Lujinxingia vulgaris: one gene and its partner. The protein of the gene in region 1 binds, or shares a complex with, the protein of each later gene. Links are inferred from orthologs where the notes say so. Each region holds a gene or a part of one and is shown in the gene's direction. Other genes may lie near its edges.

Region 1 (10,325 bases):
GAGGAGGATCTTGCCGCCCGGGTTGAGCGAGGCGCGGGCGTGCGCAAAGACGCGATCGGTCGCCTCAAAGGGGGCGATGTGGATGACGTTGCACGCGATGATCGCGTCGGTGTGTTCGACGGCGGGCGCCTCATCAAAAAGATCAAACGCGAGGACCGGGCGCAGGTTGGGGAGCGCGGCGTCCGTGCGCCAGGCCTCAATGCTGCCGTGGTACTGCGGGCGGTCGGAGGGCTGCCAGGTCAGGTGCGGAAGATGCGCCGCAAAATAGACGGCGTGCTGGCCGGTGCCGCTGCCGATCTCCCAGACGTGGTGGGCGTCGGCCAGATGTTCGCGAAGTTCGTTGAGAATGGGCTCGCGGTTTCGGACACAGGCCTCGGAGTGCTGGCGAAGATCGGACACGGGTTGCTCCTGGGAGATCTTTCTTTGGGGGGCGCGGGGATTACTCTTGTGGGCATCCCGGAGAGGCGACGACGCCTCGAACCGAGGCGTCTTCTTCCGGGTTCTAAGTGAAAGCACACGGAGTGAAGATGCCACAAGAGACGACTTCAGAACGCGGAGATGTTCCGATACCACCTGCCGATTCCAAACGCAGGCCCTGCGTGGTGATTATCGGGGGAGGGTTCGGCGGGCTAAATGCGGCGCGGGCGTTGAAGCGGGCGTCGGTGGATGTGTTTCTGATCGATCGGCATAACCACCACCTCTTCCAGCCGCTGCTCTACCAGGTCGCCACCGCGGGGCTCTCCGCCGACGATATCGCCTCGCCGATTCGCGAGGTGGTGCGCCGTCAGCAGAATGTGCAGGTGATGCTCGGGGAGGTGACCAGCATCGACCGTGAGTCGCGGGTGGTGCGCTATGAGGGCGGGGAGGTGAACTATGATTACCTGGTGGTCGCCGCCGGCATGCAGACCAACTATTTTGGCAACCCGCAGTGGGAGGAGCAGGCGCCGGGGCTCAAGACGCTGCGCGACGCGCTGACCTGCCGTCGCCACATTCTGGAGGTCTTTGAGCAGGCTGAGCGCGAGGGAGAGGGCTCGGAGGGGCGCGGGCTATTGACTTTTGTGGTGGTGGGTGCGGGAGCCACCGGCGTGGAGATGGCCGGGGCCATTCGCGAGATCGCCTACCAGGTGATGGTCAAAGACTTTCGTCGCATCGACCCGACTCGCGCGCGGGTTCTCTTGCTGGATGCGGGGCCGCGGGTGCTGACCGGTTACGATGAGGAGCTCTCCGAGCGTGCGCGTCGCGATCTTGAGAAGATGGGCGTGGAGGTGCGCCTCAACGCCATGGTCGAGGCCATCGATGAGGAGGGGGTCACGGTCAACGGGGAGCGCATCCTGGCAAAAACCGTGGTGTGGGCTGCCGGGGTCAAAGGCAGCCCGCTGGCCGAGACGCTTAATGTTGAGCTCGACCGGATGGGGCGCGTGAGCGTGCGGCCCGATCTGCGCATGCCGGAAGATGATCGGGTCTTTGTGATCGGCGACCTCGCGCGTTTTGAGAACGAGGATGGCGAGGTGTTGCCCGGACTGGCGCCGGTGGCCGTGCAGCAGGGAAAACACGTGGCCGAAAACATCAAACGCGCGGTGGAGGGAAAGCCGCTGGAGGCGTTTTCGTACTGGGATCGCGGCAAGATGGCGACCATCGGGCGCGCCAGGGCCATCGCCGAGATCGGCGACTGGAAGTTCGGCGGGCTCCTGGCCTGGCTTGCCTGGCTCTTTGTGCACCTGCTCTTTTTGATCGGGTTTCGAAACCGCGCCTACGTGCTCATGGGCTGGATCTTTGCCTATGTGGGCATGCGACGCAGCGCGCGTCTGATTGTCGACCCTCCAAAGGAGCGCGCCGGGGCGTTGAACTTCTGGCAGAGCCCGCGGGCCGACGAGGTTCACGCGGAGTGAGGCTGAGCGGCCAGGGGGGGCCTATCGGTGACTGGCGAGGAGGGGAGATGAAGACGCTCGATGATGTGGTGCACGACGTCGCAAACGCGCTGGCAAAAGGCCAGCGCCTGCTGGCGATGCTCGACTTTGACGGGACGCTTGCGCCCATTGCGGCTCGACCGGAGCTTGCCGCGCCTGAGGTCGGGGCGGCGGAGGCGATCACGGCGCTTGTGAAGACCGGGGCCCAGGTGGTGATCGTCAGCGGGCGCGGCGCGGCCGATGTTCAGGCAAGGCTTGGCGTGGGTAATGTCAGCGTGGTGGGAAGTCACGGTCTGGAGTTGTGGTGGGCCAGCGGCGCGCGCGAGCTTGTAAAAGGGGCCGAGGAGGCCCGGGCGGCCATCGCGAAGGTGGAGGCGGCCTGGCGCGAGAGGTTCGGTGATGTTGCCGGCGTGGTCCTGGAGCAGAAGCCCTTTGGCGTGGCGTTGCATTACCGGCTGGTGGAGGAGGGGGCACAGACGCTGGCGGCGCGCGCCAGCGAGGCCGCGCTGCAGTTGGGGGGCGTGCGTCTGAAGTCGGGGAAATGCGTGGTGGAGGCGGTGCCGGCGTTGCGCTGGGACAAAGGGCGCGCGGCGCAGCTTGTGCTGCGACGCGCGCGGGCCACGGCGCCGGGCGAGGTGCACGCGCTTTATGTGGGCGATGACCTGACCGACGAAGATGCTTTTTTGGCGCTGGGCGCTGAGGGGAGCACGGTGCTTGTGGCCTCCGAAGATCGCGCGAGCGAAGCGAGCGCGCGGGTGCGCGACCCGGCTCAGGTGGTGCGCCTGATCTGGGAGCTCGCTGCCCTTTGCGACCAGAATCAGGGGAGGTTGGTGGGCCTCCCCTGACGAGGGCGCGTCAATGCTCGTGGATGCAGTGATGCACGATGAGGCTCAGGTAGAGCTCGGCGGCGCGGTGGACCTCGCTTAAGTGCACGTGCTCATCGCGGGTGTGCGCCACGCCCAGGTCGCCCGGACCGAGGATGAGCGGGGCGATGCCTGCCTCAAAGAAGCGGTTGCCGTCGGAGTGGGAGGGAAAAGGCCGGGGGGTAAAGGGCTGCTGCAGCGCCAGGAAGGCGCGCCGGGAGGTCTGCATCGGCGCGTCATCGGGGTTGAGGCTGTAGGCCGGGGCGAAGAAGAGCTCCTCGGAGCTCACGGTGCATTGAGGGTGGTCGGCGTTGGATGCCTCAATGGTGGTGGCCAGGGCCTCTCGGAGTGCGGCGGTGTCGACGCCGGCGGCCAGGTGAATATCGAGCGCGGCCTCGCAACGATCGGCGATGACAAAGAGGGAGTCGCCGCCGTGAACCTCGCGGGGGTTGATGCTCACGCGTGTGGCGGGCTCGGCGTCGCTGACCTGCTCGATGACGGCCAGGATGGTGCTGAGCATGGCGTGGATGGCGCTGGCGCCTACGTCGGGGCGGGCGGCGTGGGCGCGCCGTCCCTCGGCGATGAGACGAAGCTCCATGTAGCCGTAATGCTCCAATGAGGGGCGAAGCCCGGTGGGCTCGCCAATGATCGCCAGCGGGGCGTGCGAGCTCTCCAGAAGTTTTGCGGCGCCATCGCCGTACTCTTCCTCGCCGACGACCAGCGCCAGCAACAGGCCGCGCCGAAGGCGCGCTCCGGCGTCGACCAGGGCGCAGACCGCCTCGACCATCGCCGCACACCCCGACTTCATGTCGGCGCTTCCCAGCCCGTGGAGCACGTCGCCCTCCAGAGTGCTGCCCGGGGCGTCGTGCTCATCGCTGAAGTAAGGGACGGTGTCGAGATGGCCGACCAGCATCAGCTCCGGCGGCTGCGGCCCGAGCTCAATAAGGATGTTGGCGCGCCCCGGCGCCCCGGGTGAGGCGACCACCGGCTGAAGCCGGTAAGGCACCGAGGCCTCCTGCAAAGCCGCACAGACCCGCGACACCACCGCACTCTCGGCATAAGAGGGGCTGTAGATATCGACCATGTCGATGAGCAGGCGCTCGCAGCGCGCCCGGTCAAGGTGGGCCAGAAGATCGTGGAGCTCAGTCATCATGCTCATGAGGTTGGCCTGGGGAGGCGTCATCGCCCGGGCTTATGCCTCCGGGAGGCAGGTGCGCCGGGGCGGCGTCGGAGGGCGAGGGGTCGGAGGAGGGAGGATGCGCCAGGGAGCGTCGGCGGCGCACGTATTCGGGGTGCTGCGTGAGGTTTTTGGCCAGGTAGACGTGCTCGGTCTCATTGGTAAAACCCTGGCGCCGAAAGAAGTTCACCGCCGGCAGGTTATCGGACTCGGTATCCGCCAGCATGATGCGTGCGCCCCGGGCGATGAAGAGCTCGGTGAGGCGGTTGACCAGGCGCTTGCCCACGCCGCTGCGCGAGAGGTCGGGCTCGACGCCCAGCCACAGCAAGTAGCCATAGGTCCAGGCGCTGCGCCGCTTCTCGATGAGGGTGCCCAGGGCGAAGCCCACCACCTGGTCGTTGCATTCGGCCACCAGGCAGGTCTCGGTGTCGGTGCCGAAGATCTGAATCAGCTCAAACTCATCCCAGGTGCGGTAGAGGTTGGGCCAGCGATCGGCGGTGAAGATGCGCTCGCCAAGGGCGAAGACCGCAGCGAGGTCTTCGAGCTCCATTTCGCGGATGGTGATCGGGGCGTTGGTGCGTAGCTGGCGAGGGTTGCGTCGACTGCCCGAGGGCATGTCGTCCATACAGGTCTCCTGGGGGGGGCGGGGTCACGTTAAGGCCGCCGCGAAATGCGCGGGCGGCGTTGGGACGTTGGTGAATCGGGACAATAGGCACCCCGAAGCCCGGGAGAAGTGGCGCAACGCGCTTGATGAAACCTCTTCTCGCACGCATCTTGAAGCTGAGACGAGCGGGCGAAGCCCCTTCCTAAATTTCGAAGTCAGACAAGGAGACACGATGCGCATTGGAGTCCTGACCGGCGGCGGCGACTGCCCCGGCCTTAACGCAGTGATTCGAGCGGTGACCAAGAGCCTCTTGCTCAAGTGCGACGCCACGGTGATCGGTTTCGAAGAGGGGTTTCTGGGGATGATCGAGGGGCGCAGCCGCGAGCTCGATCTGAAGGCTCTCAAGGGCATCCTGGCGCGTGGTGGCACCATCCTGGGCACGCATAATAAGGCCAACCCCTTCAATCATTACCTGGCCGACGGGGCCGATGTCAGCGACCAGCTCGTGGAGAATTACCACCGCCTGAAGCTCGACGGGGTGGTGGTCATCGGCGGCGACGGCACCATGAGCATCGCGCACCGCTTAAGCGAGAAGGGCGTCAAATGTGTGGGCGTGCCCAAGACCATCGACAACGACCTGATGCACACCGATCGCACCTTCGGGTTTGATACGGCGGTGGCGGTGGCCACCGAGGCCGTTGACCGGCTGCAGACCACTGGCGAGAGCCACAGCCGGGTGATGATTCTCGAGACGATGGGGCGCTACGCCGGCTGGCTCGCTCTGCACAGCGGGCTTGCGGGCGGGGCAGACGTGATCCTGATTCCGGAGCTTCCTTTTGATGTCGAAGAGATCGCCCGGGTGTGTCAGCAGCGCAAGAAACGCCAGCGCTTCACCATGATTGTGGTGGCCGAGGGCGCGACGCTGCTCGACGGCAAGCAGGTGGTGCGCGAGCATATCGACGATAGCCCCGATCCCCTGCGCCTGGGCGGCATCGGCAACCTTCTGGCCGAGAAGCTCAAGCCCCTGGTCGACAGTGAGATTCGCACCACGACGCTGGGGCATATCCAGCGCGGAGGCACGCCGACGGCCTTTGATCGGGTGCTCTCTACGGCGTTCGGGGCGCACGCCGCGGCGCTGGTCGCCGGCGGGCGCTGGGGACGCATGGTCGCGCTGCAAAACGGGCAGATGACCAGCGTGGAGATCGCCGAGGTCGCCGACCAGACGCGTCTTGTGCCGGTGGATTCGCTGCTGGTGCATGCGGCGGCGGCGGTGGGAACCTCCTTTGGCCGCGCAGACTTCGAGGTCGACTTAAGTCGCATGCCCGAGAATCGCGTGATCTGAGCTGGCCGCCGGTTCGTCGGGGGCTAAAGTCTGTGGACCAACGCGCCGGGTGAGCGCCCGGTGCGTTGCTCTGTCTTTTCGACGATGTACCTCCGAGGACAAACGATGGTGTCGATGATCGTGTTCGGGCTCTTTTTTACCGGCCTGTGGTTTGGGGCTCATTACTACCTCTGGCGCAGGCTTCGAGGGCCATTGCACCCGGAGAGTCGCTGGCGCGGTGTGGTCACCTGGGCTGTGGTCGGGCATATCGTGCTGGTGACAGCGACGATGTCGATGCGCTCGATGCCCCGGGTGGAGCCGATCTACACGATCGCGCAGTGGACGAGTTATGTGGCGATGGGGTTTTTCTCGCTCCTGCTCATCCTGATGATTTTCAAAGATGTGGCCGAGTGGCTTACGCGCCGTCTGGGGGCCTTTCGAAAGACGGAATCGACCGAAGTATCGGGGCCGGCGGCGCTGCCGGCCGATCCGTCGCGGCGGCTCTTTATGAGCAGCAGCCTCAACGCCGCGGTCGTCGGCGGGGCGGCGGTGGCGTCGAAGTGGGGCATGTACGAGGCGTTGCGCCTGCCCGATGTGGTTGAGGTCGGGGTGCCCTTTGAGGGCCTGCCCGCCTCTCTGGAGGGGTTTCGGATCGTGCAGATCTCCGATGTGCACGTTGGGCCCACCGTGCGGCGCGGGCATGTGCAGGCCATCGTCGATCGGGTTCGCGAGCTTCAACCCGACGCCATCGTCATCACCGGCGACCTCATCGAGGGCATGGTCGATCGCATCTGGAAGGATGTGGAGCCGATCTTCGATCTTCGCGCGCCCCACGGGGTCTTCTACTGCACCGGTAACCACGAGTATTACTGGGACGCCCCGGGCTGGTGCAAAGCTCTCGAAGAGCAGGGGATTGTGGTGCTCAATAACGCCCACGCCCTTATTGAGCATCAGGGCGGGCGCGTGTTGATGGCCGGCTGCACCGACTTCTCGGCCTCACGTCACGATCCCGATGCTGTCTCTGATCCGCAGGGCGCCCGCGAGGGGGCGCCGGAGCATGACGTCAGCGTGCTGCTGGCTCACCAGCCCAAGAGCATCCATCAGGCCGCGGCGGCGGGCTACGATCTGCAGCTCTCCGGGCACACCCACGGCGGGCAGATGTGGCCGTGGAACCTGATCATCGGCTGGTTTCACCCCTATGCTGTCGGGCTGGCGCGCGAGGCCAGGACCTGGATCTACGTCAGCCGTGGCACCTGCTATTGGGGGCCGCCGATGCGCATCGGGGCGCCGGCGGAGATCACGCAGATCGAACTTCTGGCCGGAGCCCCCGACCGCGCCTACCGACGTCGGCGGCGCGATCGGGGCTAAGGCTTCCCGCGTCTGGCATCAACCCAGGGTGGCCGGGTCGATGCTGTAGGTGACGTTGCAGTAGTCGCAGCCGATCTCGATGGGCTCGTTGCTGGCAGCGAGCTCCGCACGCTCCGCCGGGCTTAAGGTGGCCAGGGCGCCCAGGATGCGCTCTTCGCTGCAGTTGCAGCCGAAGCGAAAGAGGTCTTCGCCGAGGATGCGGTAGGGCACCTCCTCAAAGACCGCTTTGAGTATGCCTTCATTCTCGAAGCTGCCGACCTCAAAGACCTTCTGAGTGCCGGTCTGCTCCAGGCGCTCGGTGACCGCGGCCAGCGTGTCGACGTGGGCGTCGGGCAAAAGCTGTACGAGAAATCCTCCGGCGTAGGTCAGCTGGCCCTGATCGTCGAAGAGGGTGCGCAGGCCGACCACCGAGTGGATCTGCTCGCTCTGCTTGAGGTAGCCGGCGATGGACTCACCCAGGCCGTAACCCTCCAGGGTCTCGACGATGCCCTGGTGGAGTTTGCCGGTGTAGGTGTCGCGGTGCACGCTGAGCAGGGTTTTGGGGCCGAGCGAGATGGTGTTGTCGCGCTCCTGCTGAATCAGCGCGCGGGTCACTCCGTCGGGGTGGCTGTCGGCGACGATGGAGCCGTGTTCAGGGTGTTTCAGCACTGTCTGCAGGCGGTAGTCCGGGCTCATGGCCAGGCGCAGCAGCACGGTGGCGGTGGCCAGCTCGGCCAGCCGCGGCGCGATCTCCGAGCCGGCCTGCTGGGCCTCGAGAACGCCGCGGGCGGTGGTGGTAGCGTTGATGGCGATGACGCGAAACGAGCCGTCTTCGCTCATCGCGCGCAGGCCCTGATCGTCAGGACTTTGGGGGGATAGGGTGCTCATGGCTGCAGCTTTCCGTAACGGGTCGATGTGGGGGAGTCTGACGCTCCGAAGGGAGGGAAACACCGAAGGTCGATGACTATTTCCCAGAGGTGGTTTCGGCCGGGGGAGACGCGCCGGCGCCCCTCCCGGGGAGGGGCGCGTGGAGGCGATGCTTATACCGTTGCCAGCCCCTAAGGTGTTGAACAGGCTGGCTTTTTGGTCACGCTATAAAAGCGGTGTTAGTTTCGGCGATAGAGGGTGACGACGGCCGCGCCGCCCAGCCCAAGGTTGTGCTGGAGCGCAATCTCGGCGCCCTCAACCTGGCGCTGGTCGGCCTGGCCGCGCAGCTGCCAGGTCAGCTCGGCGCATTGCGCAAGGCCGGTGGCCCCCAGGGGGTGGCCCTTGGAGATGAGCCCGCCCGAGGGGTTGACGACCCACTTGCCACCGTAGGTGACATCACCCGCGTCGATGAGCTGGCCGGCCTTGCCTTCCTCGCAGAGCCCGAGCGCCTCATAGGTGATGAGCTCGTTGGTGGAGAAGCAGTCGTGAAGCTCGATCACGTCGACATCCGCGATGCTCAGGCCGCTCTCGGCAAAGACCTGAGCTGCCGCGAGTTTGCTCATCTGGAAGCCCACCAGGTCGATGGCGCTCTTGCCAAAGGAGGCCGGGGTGTCGGTGGTCATGCTCATCGCGGCGATCTCGATGGCCTGATCTTCCAGGCCCAGCTCGCGCACCTTCTCCTCGCTCATCAGCACCGCGGCGGCCGCCCCGTCGGAGGTCGGGCAGCACTGCAGCATGGTCAGCGGGTGGTGCACCGGTCGCGACTCCAGGATGGCCTCCAGGCTGTACTCGTCCTGGAACTGGGAGCGGGGGTTTTTGGTGGAGTGGAGGTGGTTCTTATGGGCGATTTTTGCAAAATGCTCCACGGTCGTGCCGTAGCGCTCCATATGCTCCAGGCCGGCGTTGCCGAAGATCTGGGGGGCGGGCGGCGCTTTGGCAAAGCCGCGCTGGGAGGCCATCGTCTCAAAATGGCGGCCGAGCGGGTTGGCCCGGTCGTCCTGGCCGTCGGTCTTGAGCGAGCCGCGTTGCATCTTCTCAAAGCCCAGGGCCAGCGCGCAGTCGAGGATGCCCCCGGCGATGAGCTGGCGGGCCATAAAGAGGGCGGTGGAGCCGGTGGAGCAGTTGTTGTTGACGTTGTAGATCGGCACCCCGGTCAGCCCCAGCTCGTAGGCGGCGCGCTGTCCGCTGGTGGAGTCGCCGTAGACGTAGCCGCAGAAGACTTGCTCAATGGCCTGATAGTCCACGCCGGCGTCTTCCAGCGCCTGGGTGCCGGCCTCACGCACCATATCGGGGTAGTCCCACTCGCGGCGGCCGGGCTTCTCGAAGTTGGTCATACCGACGCCGACGACATAGACTTTGCGAGTCATTCTTGCTCCTGAAGTTGGGGGGATGAATCGTGGGTGAGCCCGGCGCTGGCGTGTGCCTTGGAGGCCGGGGTTGGCGTTTTCATCGCGGTCTGAGGCGCTTCACCAGGAGGGCTCGCCAGGTCGGGTTGCCAGGGCAGCGCGTAGGCGGAGTCCTCATCGAAGAGGTGCCCGAAGCGGGCGATGAGGTAGTCGATTTTGACGTTCTCGAAGGTCTCAATGAGGCGCGCGCGCTCGCGGCCCAACGTCTCCAGCAGGTTTTTCTGGGTGCGAAAAAGCGTACGCGAGAGGATGCGGTCGCGGTAGACGAGGATCTTGCGCCACCAGGTTAAAAAGAAAAAGGCCGTCATCGGCAGGCTGCTGACAAAGAGCACCATCGCCCAGATCGGCGGCCGCAGGTTGCTCCAGAGATACCAGCCCAGAAAGAGGTACCAGAGCGGAAAGGCAAAAAAGCTGTTGATCAGCGCGATGAAGGCGCGTTTGGCCTCTTCGGGCTGGTGAGACACGATGGCGCGCACCAGCAGATAGGGCACCAGGTTTGTGATCATCCCGTAGATCGCCAGCGGCCCAAACCCCAGCGCGTACGCGGTGAGTTTGATGGCTTCTCGTCGGCTGCTCAAGTTCTCGGGGCTATGCTCATGGACGATGTCGTGGCGCAGGCGCACCTGTTTTAAGTGGTCTTTGTAGCGGCGGATGTCCATACGCACCCGGGCGACCATCGCCGGGTTTCGCTGCTCGTAGAAGTCGACCGCGTCGGCGATGGCCTGCTCGATGGTGAAGCGATCATCGAGGTCGGGGCGAGGACCGTCGGCGGC
Region 2 (10,326 bases), 310 kb from region 1 along the record:
TGTGATGTCTGAATCTCAGGCAACGCCACGCGGGCCCGGAGGGCCAAAAGTCCAACGCCGGGATGACCTCAGCGCTCCACCCACCTGACGCGCTCCTGCCCCGGCCTCAATACCCGAAGACCTGCACCCAGTAGGTTGAAAAACGCGCGCCCGGCTCCGCATCAAAGAGCCCCACGCCGATAAAACGGGCGTCGGGGTTCATCAGCACCCGGCAATGATCGTCGGAATCAATCCAGCCCCGCACCAGCGCTTCGCCAAGGCGAAAGGTCGCCGCGATGTTCTCGCCAACGGGCTGCCCCTCAAAACCGGCGCGCTCGGCGCGCTCCACAAAATCACTGCCGTCGCTGCCGGTGTGGCTCAGCGCTCCCATCGCCGCCAGATCGTGAGCGTGGGCGGTGGCGGCCATCTCCAGAGCCTCATCGGCTTCGACCGGCCCGACCGCCTCCATCGGCCCGTGCACCCCGCAATCCTGCGCGCGGGCGCGGGCACGATTGGTCGCCTCCACCACCTGCGCGATGCGCGCATCGAGGGGAGGGCGATCCAGATCTTCGAACTCCCAGTTATCCGTGGGCTCGCTCAGAGGATCGACCCCCTCGGCCGGCGGCACACACCCCGCACCCACCATCAGCAGGAACAAAATGATAAGAAATGTAACACCCGGGAGGCGCGCAAAGTCTTTCGAAGTACGTCTCGAAGTCATGATGGCGGGCTCAAACTGGCGATGGAAAAGGGTGTAGAATGGCGAGTGAGGCGTCTAGCCCCGGTCCAGCATTCACGGCGCGCTGAATGGGTCGCCGGGCACCCATTGTAGTGACCAACGATCCATCAACCCAGCCCCATTCCCCAAAATGATAAGAATTGTAATGCCCGGGCACCGCCCACAGACGCTCAACATCGAGATTACGCGCCCTGGTTGGCGGGGGAGTGAAGCGGCAGTTCGAGGATGAAGGTCGAGCCCTGGCCCAGCTCGCTCTCCACGCGGATCTGGCCACCGAGGCTCTCGGTATAAGAGCGAACGATCCACAACCCCAGCCCCATTCCTTTGGTCTGTCGACTGGAGATCACACGTTCAAATCGCTCAAAGATCCGCTCCCGATCTCTCGGCGCGATGCCCTCGCCGCGATCCTCGACCTCGACGCGGGCGCCGTCGGCGTCGCAGAAGACGCGCACCTCAATGGGCTGGCCGCCGCCGTATTTGATGGCGTTGGAGACGAGGTTGGTCAGGATGTGGTCGAGGCGATCCAGATCCCAGATGCCGTGAACGCCGGGCGGGGCGCTGAGGGAAAGCTGGCAGCCCGCATCTTCGAGGGCCTGCTCAAAACGCGAGACGACGTCGCGGGCCACCACGCAGAGATCGCAGGGCCCGAGCTCCGGGGCCATTCCCCCGTCGATGATGCGCGAGACGTTCATCAGCTGGTCGATGAGGCGATCGAGGCGGTTGACCTGCCGGTCGACCGAGCCCAGGCGATCGACGACCATCTGCGGGGTAAAACTCTCGGGGTCGCGGGTGGCGAAGCGCCGCAGCATCTGGGCGTGCAACTTCAGCGTACTCAGCGGCGTGCGCAGCTCGTGGGCGGCGATGGCGATGAAGGTGTCGCGAGCTTTGACCGCCTCGTCGAGCTCGGCGTTGGTCTTTTTGAGGGTGTGGTAGAGGCGCGCCGTCTCTACTTTCATCGCGGCGTGGGAGGCGATCCACTCGATCAGCGCCAGATCGGTCTCATTGTACGCGGCGGTGGTGGTGTGGCGTCCCATCAGGAGCGCGCCGATGCAGTCACCCTCGGTGGTGATCATCGGCGCGGCGATCAGGCTGTGGATCTCGATGTCCAGATCCACACTGGAGCCGGCGGGAAGATGCGGCTCCAGCAGGCGCGGGTTCCAGCGGGGGCGAAAATAATACTCGCGGCGGGCGATGATGCGCTCAATAAGCCCGTCGCCGGCGCGACTCTCTCCCGAGGAGAACGCCCGGTGCAGCGCGGCCAGCGCCTCGGGGTTGGGGTGGAAGGCCGCCGCCGGAAAGACCCCGCGCGCCTCATCGACCAGGTAGACGATGCACAGATCGAAGACCACATCGGCGGTGGCTCGCGCCAGCCGGCGCAGCACAGTGCCGTAGTCGAGCTCGGTATTGGCCATCGCCCGATAGAAGCGGATCTGGGCGTCGGCCTCGGTGCGTTCGCTGAGCTCTTCGGATCGATCGTCGAGACCCTCGGAGCCTTGCTCCAGGGTCTGCGAGGGGTGGTCGGCCATACAGACTCCGCAAAAGGGGTGGCGCGCGACGTGTGCAGTGTAGCAGAGCTGAGCGGGATCGGAAGAGGAGCAGATTTTGCGTGGCGGACCGTGTTACGAATCTGTTTTGGGGTTGCCGCCCGGCTTTCCACGCTCTAATAATTGGGACCGCCTCCCCCCGGGGGCGATTTTGTCGGCAGCGCTTTGTGCGCGGCCTTATTTCGAGAGACGACTCGAAGCTCGGAGGTGCACGTGAGTTCGCAGAGTACGAAGACCGGTTCAGGCCGCCGCGCGCCCACGTCCGTCTCGGATACCGCTTCGGGGTCGGGACCGATCCAGATCGAGATCCGTGGCCAGAAGATGACGATTCGAAGTGATCGCGACGCGACCTTCGTTCGAAACCTGGCGCGTTATATCGACCATAAAGCTGAGGAGCTGCAGAGCGCCGCTCCCAGTGCGCCCATAGATAAATTGATGATGTTGGCCAGCATGAATGTGGCCGAGGAGCTCTTTGAGGCCCGAGAGGAGCTGCATCGCATGCGCGTGCAGCTCAAAGAGACCACCGAGACGCTCGTTGATTTGATCAGTCAGGTCGAGGAGGCCTGAAGGCGCGATCGAAGTTTATCCATCCGACCCCCACCGCGGTGTCTGAGCCCGAACCGAACTTCTGAGCTCGCGACAAGGGTGCCTGTGAGGCATCCCGAAGACGAGTGCAGCGGTGAGCCCAGCAGACGCCCCAGGTTTGCAAAAGACGCGCTTGCGAAAAGAGCTACGCGCGCGGCGTCGGGCGCTGGATGCACCCCTGCGCGAGCGCGAGGCTGCAGCGCTTTGCGAGCAGCTGATGGGCGCGCCGGAGTTCTTCGCCGCGCGCCACGTTGCCGCCTACTGGGCCGCAGGCGCCGAGCTCAGCGTGGCCGCCGCCCTCTACGAAAAACTCAGCCAGGGGGCCCGCGTCTACCTGCCGCGGGTCAACGCCTCCGACCGTCTCGACTTTGTCGACGCCGGCCAGCTCGACCGGCTCACACCCGGCGCCTTTGGCATCCTGGAGCCCGAAGGGCCGGCCTGCGATTTGAGCCAGATCGACCTCTTTGTGGTGCCGGGCCTGGCCTTTGACCGACGCGGCCATCGCCTGGGCTCGGGGCGTGGCTACTACGACCGCGCCCTGGCCGGGGTCACACACGCCTTATTGATCGGGGTGGGATACGACTGGCAGCTCATCGATGAGGAGCTGCCCGACGAGGCCCACGACCGCCCTATGGACATCATCGCGACGCCCACGCGCTGGCATGTGCCAGACCAGGCGTCGTCTTTACATACATCGAAGGAGTAGGACATGGAGCTGATGCTCTATCTGATCGTCGGCGGGATCATCGGGGTGGTGCTGGGCACCCTCATGGCCCGCACTCGCGCCCAGGCTCAGCAGCAGGAGCTCGTCGACCAGCGCGTGGAGGCGCTCAAAGATGAGACCGTCGAGAGCACGCGTCGGCGCGTTGAGAATGAAGTGCGCGCGGAGCTCAGTGAGAGCGTGCGCGCCGAGCTTGTGGAGAAGTTCACAGCCGAGGCCAAAAATGAGGCCGAAGACGCCGCTCAGCGCATCAAGCGCGAGGCCGAGGCCGAAGCCGATAAGCTCATCAAAGATGCCGAGATCAAATCCCGCGAGGTTGTACTCGCCGCACAAAAAGAAGGCGAAGCCGAGCTCAAGAGCCGCCGCGCCGAGCAGCAGAAGATCGAAGAGCGTCTGAGCAACCGCGAGTCCAACCTGGACGCCCGCGCTGAGCGCCTTGATGAGCGTGAAGAGGCCGTGAAGACCCGCGAGCAGCAGGTCGCCGAGAGCGAGGCGCAATTCTCCTCGCGTGAGCTGGAGCTTGAGCGTCAGCGCGGTGAAGTGGAGCTGGTGCTCGAAAAAGTCGCCGGCTACAGCGCCGAGCAGGCCCGCGCTGAGCTTGTGGCGCGTATGGTCAACCAGGCGGAGCTTGAGGCCAACCGCAAGATCAAGGTCATCGAAGAGCAGGCCGAAGAAGAGGCCGATAAGCGCGCCCAGAAGATCATCAGCGTGGCCGTGCAACGCTACGCCGGCGACTTTGTGGCCGAGAAATGCGTCAGCGTCGTGAGCCTTCCCTCCGACGATATGAAAGGTCGCATCATCGGTCGCGAGGGCCGCAACATTCGCGCGCTGGAAGCCGCCAGCGGCGTCGACATCATCATCGATGATACCCCCGAGGCGGTTATCGTCAGCGGCTTTGACCCGGTGCGCCGCGAGATCGCGCGCCGCTCCCTCGACAAGCTCATCGCCGACGGTCGCATTCACCCCACCCGCATCGAAGAGGTGGTGGCCAAGACCGATCAGGAGGTCGCCCAGAGCATCAAAGAGGCCGGTGAGCAGGCGGCTTTTGAGCTGGGCATCCACGGGCTGCACCCGGAGCTCATCAAGATGGTCGGGCGGCTCAAATACCGCACGAGCTACGGCCAGAATATGTGGTCGCACTCCATCGAAGTTGGCTTTTTATGCGGCCTGATGGCCTCCGAGCTCGGTGTGAACGTGAAGATGGCCCGGCGCGCCGGTCTTCTGCACGACATCGGCAAAGCGCTCACCCACGAGCAGGAAGGAAGCCACGCCATCATCGGCGCCGACCTCTGCCGCAAGTATGGTGAGCATGAGATCGTGCGCAACGCCGTGGCCGCGCACCACAACGACGAGCCCCAGAACTCGGTCATCGCCCACCTGGTCATCGCCTCCGATGCCCTGAGCGGCGCGCGCCCCGGCGCCCGACGCGAGATCCTGGAGACCTATGTGAAGCGCCTCGAAGATCTGGAGCGCATCTCCATGAGCTTTAAGGGCGTGGAGAAGACCTACGCCATTCAGGCCGGCCGCGAGATCCGCGTGATGGTCGAGCACGGCAGCATCGACGACGCCGGCGCGTTTGCGCTCAGCCGCGACATCGCCCGCAAGATCGAAGACGAGCTCACCTATCCGGGCCAGATCAAGGTCACCGTCATTCGCGAGACCCGCGCTATCGACTACGCACGCTGAGTTTTAGGTGTGTAAGTCTTTGAAAGTTAAAGTTTATTTGAAAATTGGAAAAGCCATGACGCAACAAACCACCGAGTTTCAAAGCGACGTTCTCAACGAACTCGCCTGGCGTGGATTTATCTACCAGCAGACCCACGAGGAGCTCGACGAAGAGCTCAGCAAGGGGCCGATGACCCTTTATTGCGGCTTTGATCCGACGGCGTCGTCGCTCCACGTGGGGAACCTGGTGAGCATCATGGGCCTTGCGCATTTCTACCGCCACGGCCACCGCCCCCTGGCGCTGGTGGGCGGGGCGACGGGGCTTATCGGCGACCCCTCGGGGCGCAGCACCGAGCGCAACCTGCTCGATGAGGCGACCTTGCAGGCCAACCTCGAGAGCATCGGCGCGCAGCTCGAGCGCGTGCTGGGCGCCTCACGCACGATGCACCGCTCGGAAGATGCGAAAGCCGGCGAGCCGGTGGCGATGGTGAATAACGCCGACTGGTTTAAGGAGTGGAGCTTTATCGACTTCTTGCGCGAGGTCGGAAAGCATTTTCGCGTCAATCAGATGCTGGCCAAAGATTCGGTGCGTGCGCGTCTTGAGGAGCGCGAGCAGGGCATCAGCTACACCGAATTTAGCTACATGCTGATTCAGGCCTACGACTTTTTGCACCTCAACCAGAACGAGGGATGTCGCCTGCAGGTCGGCGGAAGCGACCAGTGGGGCAACATCACCGCCGGCGTCGACCTGACTCGCCGGCGCACCGGTGAGTCGACCTTTGGTCTGACCTTCCCGCTGATCACCTCGGCCGACGGCAAGAAGATCGGTAAGAGCTTAGGCGGCGCGGTCTACCTCGACGGGGAGATGACCAGCGCGTACGCCTTCTACCAGTACTGGATCAACCAGGGGGACGCCGACTGCGGGCGTTTCCTGCGCCTGTTCACGTTTATGCCCCGCGAAGAGATCGAGGAGCTGGAGGCGAAGATCGACGCCGGTGAGAACCGCGGTGAGGTGCAGCAGCGGTTGGCGCGCGAGGTGACGACGCTGATTCACGGGGAAGAGGAGTGCGAAAAGGTCATCCGCGCAAGCCGCATGCTCTTTGGCGAGAAGATCGAGGGGCTCAACGACCGCGACTTGCAGTCGATTTTTGCCGAGGTGCCCTCGACCGAAGTGGAGCGTGGGCGCCTGGTGGGCGGTGAGCTGGGGCTTCTGGACGCGCTGGTGGAGACGGGCCTGCAGAAGTCCAAGGGTCAGGCGCGCCGGCTGCTGGAGCAGGGCGGGGTCTACATCAACAATGAGCGCGTTGAAGACGTGAATAAAGTGCTTGGCGAGGAAGACCTGGCCAGCGAGTCGATGCTGGTGCTGCGCGCCGGCAAGAAGCGCTACCACGTGGTGCGTTTTGTGTGAGTGCGCCCGAGTGAGTGAGCCCGAGTGAGTGAGGCTGGCGCCGGCGAAGAGGGGGGCCAGAAGATCGCGCTGGCGCTGGCGCTGAGCGTAGTGCTCACGTTGTGGGTCGCGCTTTGCGAGCCGCCCCCGCGCGAGGCCATCGGGCGATTTCTGGGCGTTGTGGGGCTGAGCGCGTTCTTGCTGGGGTGGGGCGTGCGGGGGGGATGGACGTGGCTTAACGGGGGGCCACGCTGGCGCGGGGTGGCGGTGGTGCTGGCCGGCGCGATGGCGCTGCGCGTGGCGGCGTGGATGGCGCCGGTCTCGCTCTCGGATGATGTGTGGCGCTACGTGTGGGACGGGGCGATCGTGGCCGGCGGGGAGAACCCTTATGCCGAGACGCCGCGTGAGCGTGTGACGCGCCTGAAGGGGGAGCCGGATGACGCTGCGATCGATGCCGGGGAGGTGGGAAGGGCGTCGTCGTGGGCAGAGCTCAAGCGGCTGAACAGCCCGGATTACCACACGGTGTATCCGCCCGGGGCGCAGGCGGTCTTTGCTTCTGCCGAAGTCGTTGCGAGGTGGCTGGGGGGTGTATCGGAGCGGTGGTTGCGCCTCTTCTTTGTGGTGGCCGATCTTCTGGCGGTGCTCCTGATCATGCGCGCGCTCATCGCGATGCGGCGCGCTGTGGGGTGGGCCACCCTCTACGGGTGGCATCCGCTTGTGGTGTGGGAGGTTGCCGGCGGTGGGCATACCGAGGCGCTGGCCGTGGGCCTGATGGTGGCGCTGGTGCTGATGCTGGGGCGCAGCGCTCCCTGGAAGATCGGGGTGGTGATCGGCCTGAGCGCCCTGGCCAAACTTACCTTTCTGATCGTGAGCCCGCTTGTGGGCGTGGCGCTGTGGCGGCGCGGGCGTTTTCGCGATGCGCTCATCGCTGCGGTGGTGGCAGTGGGCGTGCTTACGGCGGGCTATGCGCCCTTCTGGTTTGAAGACCTGATCGCCAATCAGCAAAAAAGCGTGGCGCTTTATGCGGACGTGTTTTCGTTTGATGCGCCGCTTTACTACGCGGCGCGCTATCTTCTGGGCTACCGCGAAGGCGTCACCGAGCCGGTCACGCACGTGCTTTCGCCGACGTTGCAGCTGGCGACGATGCTGGCGATCGCGGTAGCCGCACTCTGGCAAAACGGCACCCGGGAGCGCCTGGCGTTGGCGATGGTGGTGGCATGGGGGGCGTATCTGGTGTTTAACCCGGTGCTGCATCCCTGGTACGCGCTGGGACTGCTGGCGGCGGCCGCGCTGGCCGGCGCCTGGTCGGTGAGCCTTGCGGGGCTCGGGCTGATGCTCTCGTATCTTTTTTATGTTCCGGCGGTGGGACGCCCCGAGGAGATTCTGGTGATGGTGGTGCAGAGTGTGTGGGCGGTAACAATGATCGGATGGCAGGCGGGCCCGAGGGCCATTGCGTGGGCGCTGCGCCGACGCGCAAAGACCAAGTTCAACGCCGTGCGCCCTTACCTTCGGCCTGGCGACAGGGTGCTCGACCTGGGGGCGGGGGAGGGCTTTGTGGGTGAGCTTGTGGCCGGGGCGGGCCACGAGGTGATGTTGGCGGAGGTCGACGATCGCAACCGCACAGAACTTCCGATGGTCACCTACGATGGCGAGTCGTTGCCCCTGGACGATGATCAGTTTGACGTGGCGATCATCGCCTACACCCTCCACCACGCTCGACGCCCCGATAAAGTGCTGGCGGAAACGTCGCGGGTGGCGCGTCGCCTGGTGATCCTGGAGACGGTCTATGAGCGGGAGTGGGATCGCAGGCTTGTGACCTTCCTCGATCACAGCGCGAACCGTCTGCGGGGGATGGCGCCCGAGCCCCTCGCGTTTGATCGGGTGGAGGGGTGGCTTGAGCGCCTTAATGCCCGGGGGATGAAGGTGCTCACCTGGCGGTGGCTCGGGCGCGGGGTGCATCGCCACGTAATCATCGTGGCGGAACGGGAGAGATGAGCACAATCCTGGCTTTTTAACATTAAAGGCCAGGGCGTTCACGCATTGCGGTGGCGAGCGTGCGCTGGGTTGAGCAAGAAACAAAGAAACCGACTCATGTGCATGAGTCGGTTTCTTGAGCGTCCCCTACGGGATTCGAACCCGTGTCGCCGGCGTGAAAGGCCGGTGTCCTAGGCCTCTAGACGAAGGGGACAATCAGCCCTCAAGGGGCTGAAGATCCTGCTATGTGGTGCTACGTGTTACAGACGTGGTCACGATGAAGCGGTGTGACCGAGCGTCCCCTACGGGATTCGAACCCGTGTCGCCGGCGTGAAAGGCCGGTGTCCTAGGCCTCTAGACGAAGGGGACGTGAGCCGTGGTGGGCTCGAACCACCGACCCGCAGATTAAAAGTCTGCTGCTCTACCAACTGAGCTAACGGCCCAACATGTTCGACAATCAACCGTGGTTGTTTGCCAAACCACCACCGGAGCTTGGTGTCTCCGGCTGTTTCGTTTCCGGGGTTTCCCCCGAAACGGAAGCTATATCTACAGCTGCCCCCCCGGGGTGTCAACGGGTTTCTGCAAAAATTATCCGCTCAGAGCATAATTATTCCCGCGGAGTGTGGATTCGTAAATGATTTCAGGTGCTTAAGGTTAATGCTGTCCGGGCTGAGGGGGCCGGGGAGATGGGGATCATGCGTCTTGGGCCGATGTTTGATAGGATCGCGAGCGCAGGGCCACCGGGCTTTGAGCGCGCAGGCGGGGGGAATGTGGCGATGGCAACGGCGGCTTCAATCAAGGAGGTCTCGTTCTTCGAGCTTGCAGCGCGGTTGGAGATGGCACGTAGAAAACAAGGACGCTGGAGGGATCGACGCGACACGGTGACCGCACGTCGCAAACGCCGTCGTGTGCACCGTCGTGACTTTCCGGCGAGCCACTCCTATGTGCCGGCGCCTATTGACCCCAGGGTGGCCACGCGCGGAGTGCAGAGCAGGCTGCTGGGCGCAGCGGGGCTGGCCGCGCTCACCGTGGTCTGTGTGATGGCGGTGATCTTTGCCCCCGGGTTGTCGTACGATACGGCGTTTCTGCTGACGATGGGCACAGGCTCACTGGGCCTGGCCATCGCGTTGATCATGGGCGCGCGGCGCGAGGAGATCGTGCACGGCATCGCCCATGACTTGAGCGATGGTGCCGGCGAGCTGCCGGCGCCGCTGCGGCTGGACCTCCATGATCTGGGGGAGGACGGCTCGCTCAGGTTGGAGGGACCGGCCCAGCTCGATTCGGAGACCTGGAGCTGGGAGCTGGCAAACCCCGCCCCCGAAGAGCGGGTGTTTGCCGAGCGAGGCAAAGGTCCTCGGCCCCCTTACTCCCCGCGGTAGATGCAGCTCGACTCGCAGGTCTCGTGGATCTGCAGGCTGTGCAGCTGTGGCAGCACAGGCTTGATGCGCTCCCACATCCATCCGGCGAGCACCTCCGAGGTGGGGTTTTCGAGCCCTTCGATCTCATTGAGGTAATAATGGTCGAGCTGCTCGACGATCAGCGGCTTTACCGCAGCCTTGATATCGCCATAGTCCAGAAGCCAGCCCATCTCAGGGTCGACCTCGCCGCGTACCGTCACCGTGACGCGGTAGGAGTGGCCATGCAGGCGCTGGCACTTATGCCCTTCGGGCACGTTGGGGAGGCGGTGGGCGGCCTCAAAACGAAACTCTTTAACCAGCTCGACGATCATAAC

The links. Proteins that work in one complex are often made in the same cells at the same time.
Region 2: FRC98_RS04990 (region 1) and rny share a complex: the UniProt entries of both Bacillus subtilis proteins name them as parts of the possible RNA degradosome complex. The link is inferred for Lujinxingia vulgaris from one-to-one orthologs.

Annotation. Positions count from the first base shown.
Region 1 is NZ_VOSM01000002.1:329,929-340,253, forward strand. The notes cover bases 3,984-6,838. They hold FRC98_RS04990 (6-phosphofructokinase), read left to right. Parts: upstream 3,984-4,783; coding sequence 4,784-5,893; downstream 5,894-6,838. Other genes in these bases: FRC98_RS04985 (GNAT family N-acetyltransferase), read right to left, coding at 3,984-4,572; FRC98_RS04995 (metallophosphoesterase), read left to right, coding at 5,999-6,838. In the rest of the region: FRC98_RS04965 (DUF938 domain-containing protein), read right to left, coding at 1-399; FRC98_RS04970 (NAD(P)/FAD-dependent oxidoreductase), read left to right, coding at 528-1,889; otsB (trehalose-phosphatase), read left to right, coding at 1,937-2,752; FRC98_RS04980 (M20 family metallopeptidase), read right to left, coding at 2,763-3,920; more of FRC98_RS04985, read right to left, coding at 3,913-3,983; more of FRC98_RS04995, read left to right, coding at 6,839-7,240; FRC98_RS05000 (Hsp33 family molecular chaperone HslO), read right to left, coding at 7,259-8,107; FRC98_RS05005 (lipid-transfer protein), read right to left, coding at 8,326-9,513; FRC98_RS05010 (1-acyl-sn-glycerol-3-phosphate acyltransferase), read right to left, coding at 9,510-10,325. UniProt on the Bacillus subtilis protein: Catalyzes the phosphorylation of D-fructose 6-phosphate to fructose 1,6-bisphosphate by ATP, the first committing step of glycolysis.
Region 2 is NZ_VOSM01000002.1:19,989-30,314, forward strand. Bases 3,050-5,905 are described here. They hold rny (ribonuclease Y), read left to right. Parts: upstream 3,050-3,556; coding sequence 3,557-5,254; downstream 5,255-5,905. Other genes in these bases: FRC98_RS03770 (5-formyltetrahydrofolate cyclo-ligase), read left to right, coding at 3,050-3,553; tyrS (tyrosine--tRNA ligase), read left to right, coding at 5,310-5,905. In the rest of the region: FRC98_RS03755 (CAP domain-containing protein), read right to left, coding at 107-700; FRC98_RS03760 (GAF domain-containing sensor histidine kinase), read right to left, coding at 901-2,244; FRC98_RS03765 (cell division protein ZapA), read left to right, coding at 2,476-2,829; more of FRC98_RS03770, read left to right, coding at 2,981-3,049; more of tyrS, read left to right, coding at 5,906-6,641; FRC98_RS03785 (methyltransferase domain-containing protein), read left to right, coding at 6,666-8,615; FRC98_RS03805 (hypothetical protein), read left to right, coding at 9,563-9,973; 6-carboxytetrahydropterin synthase QueD, read right to left, coding at 9,958-10,323. UniProt on the Bacillus subtilis protein: Endoribonuclease that initiates mRNA decay. Initiates the decay of all SAM-dependent riboswitches, such as yitJ riboswitch. Involved in processing of the gapA operon mRNA, it cleaves between cggR and gapA.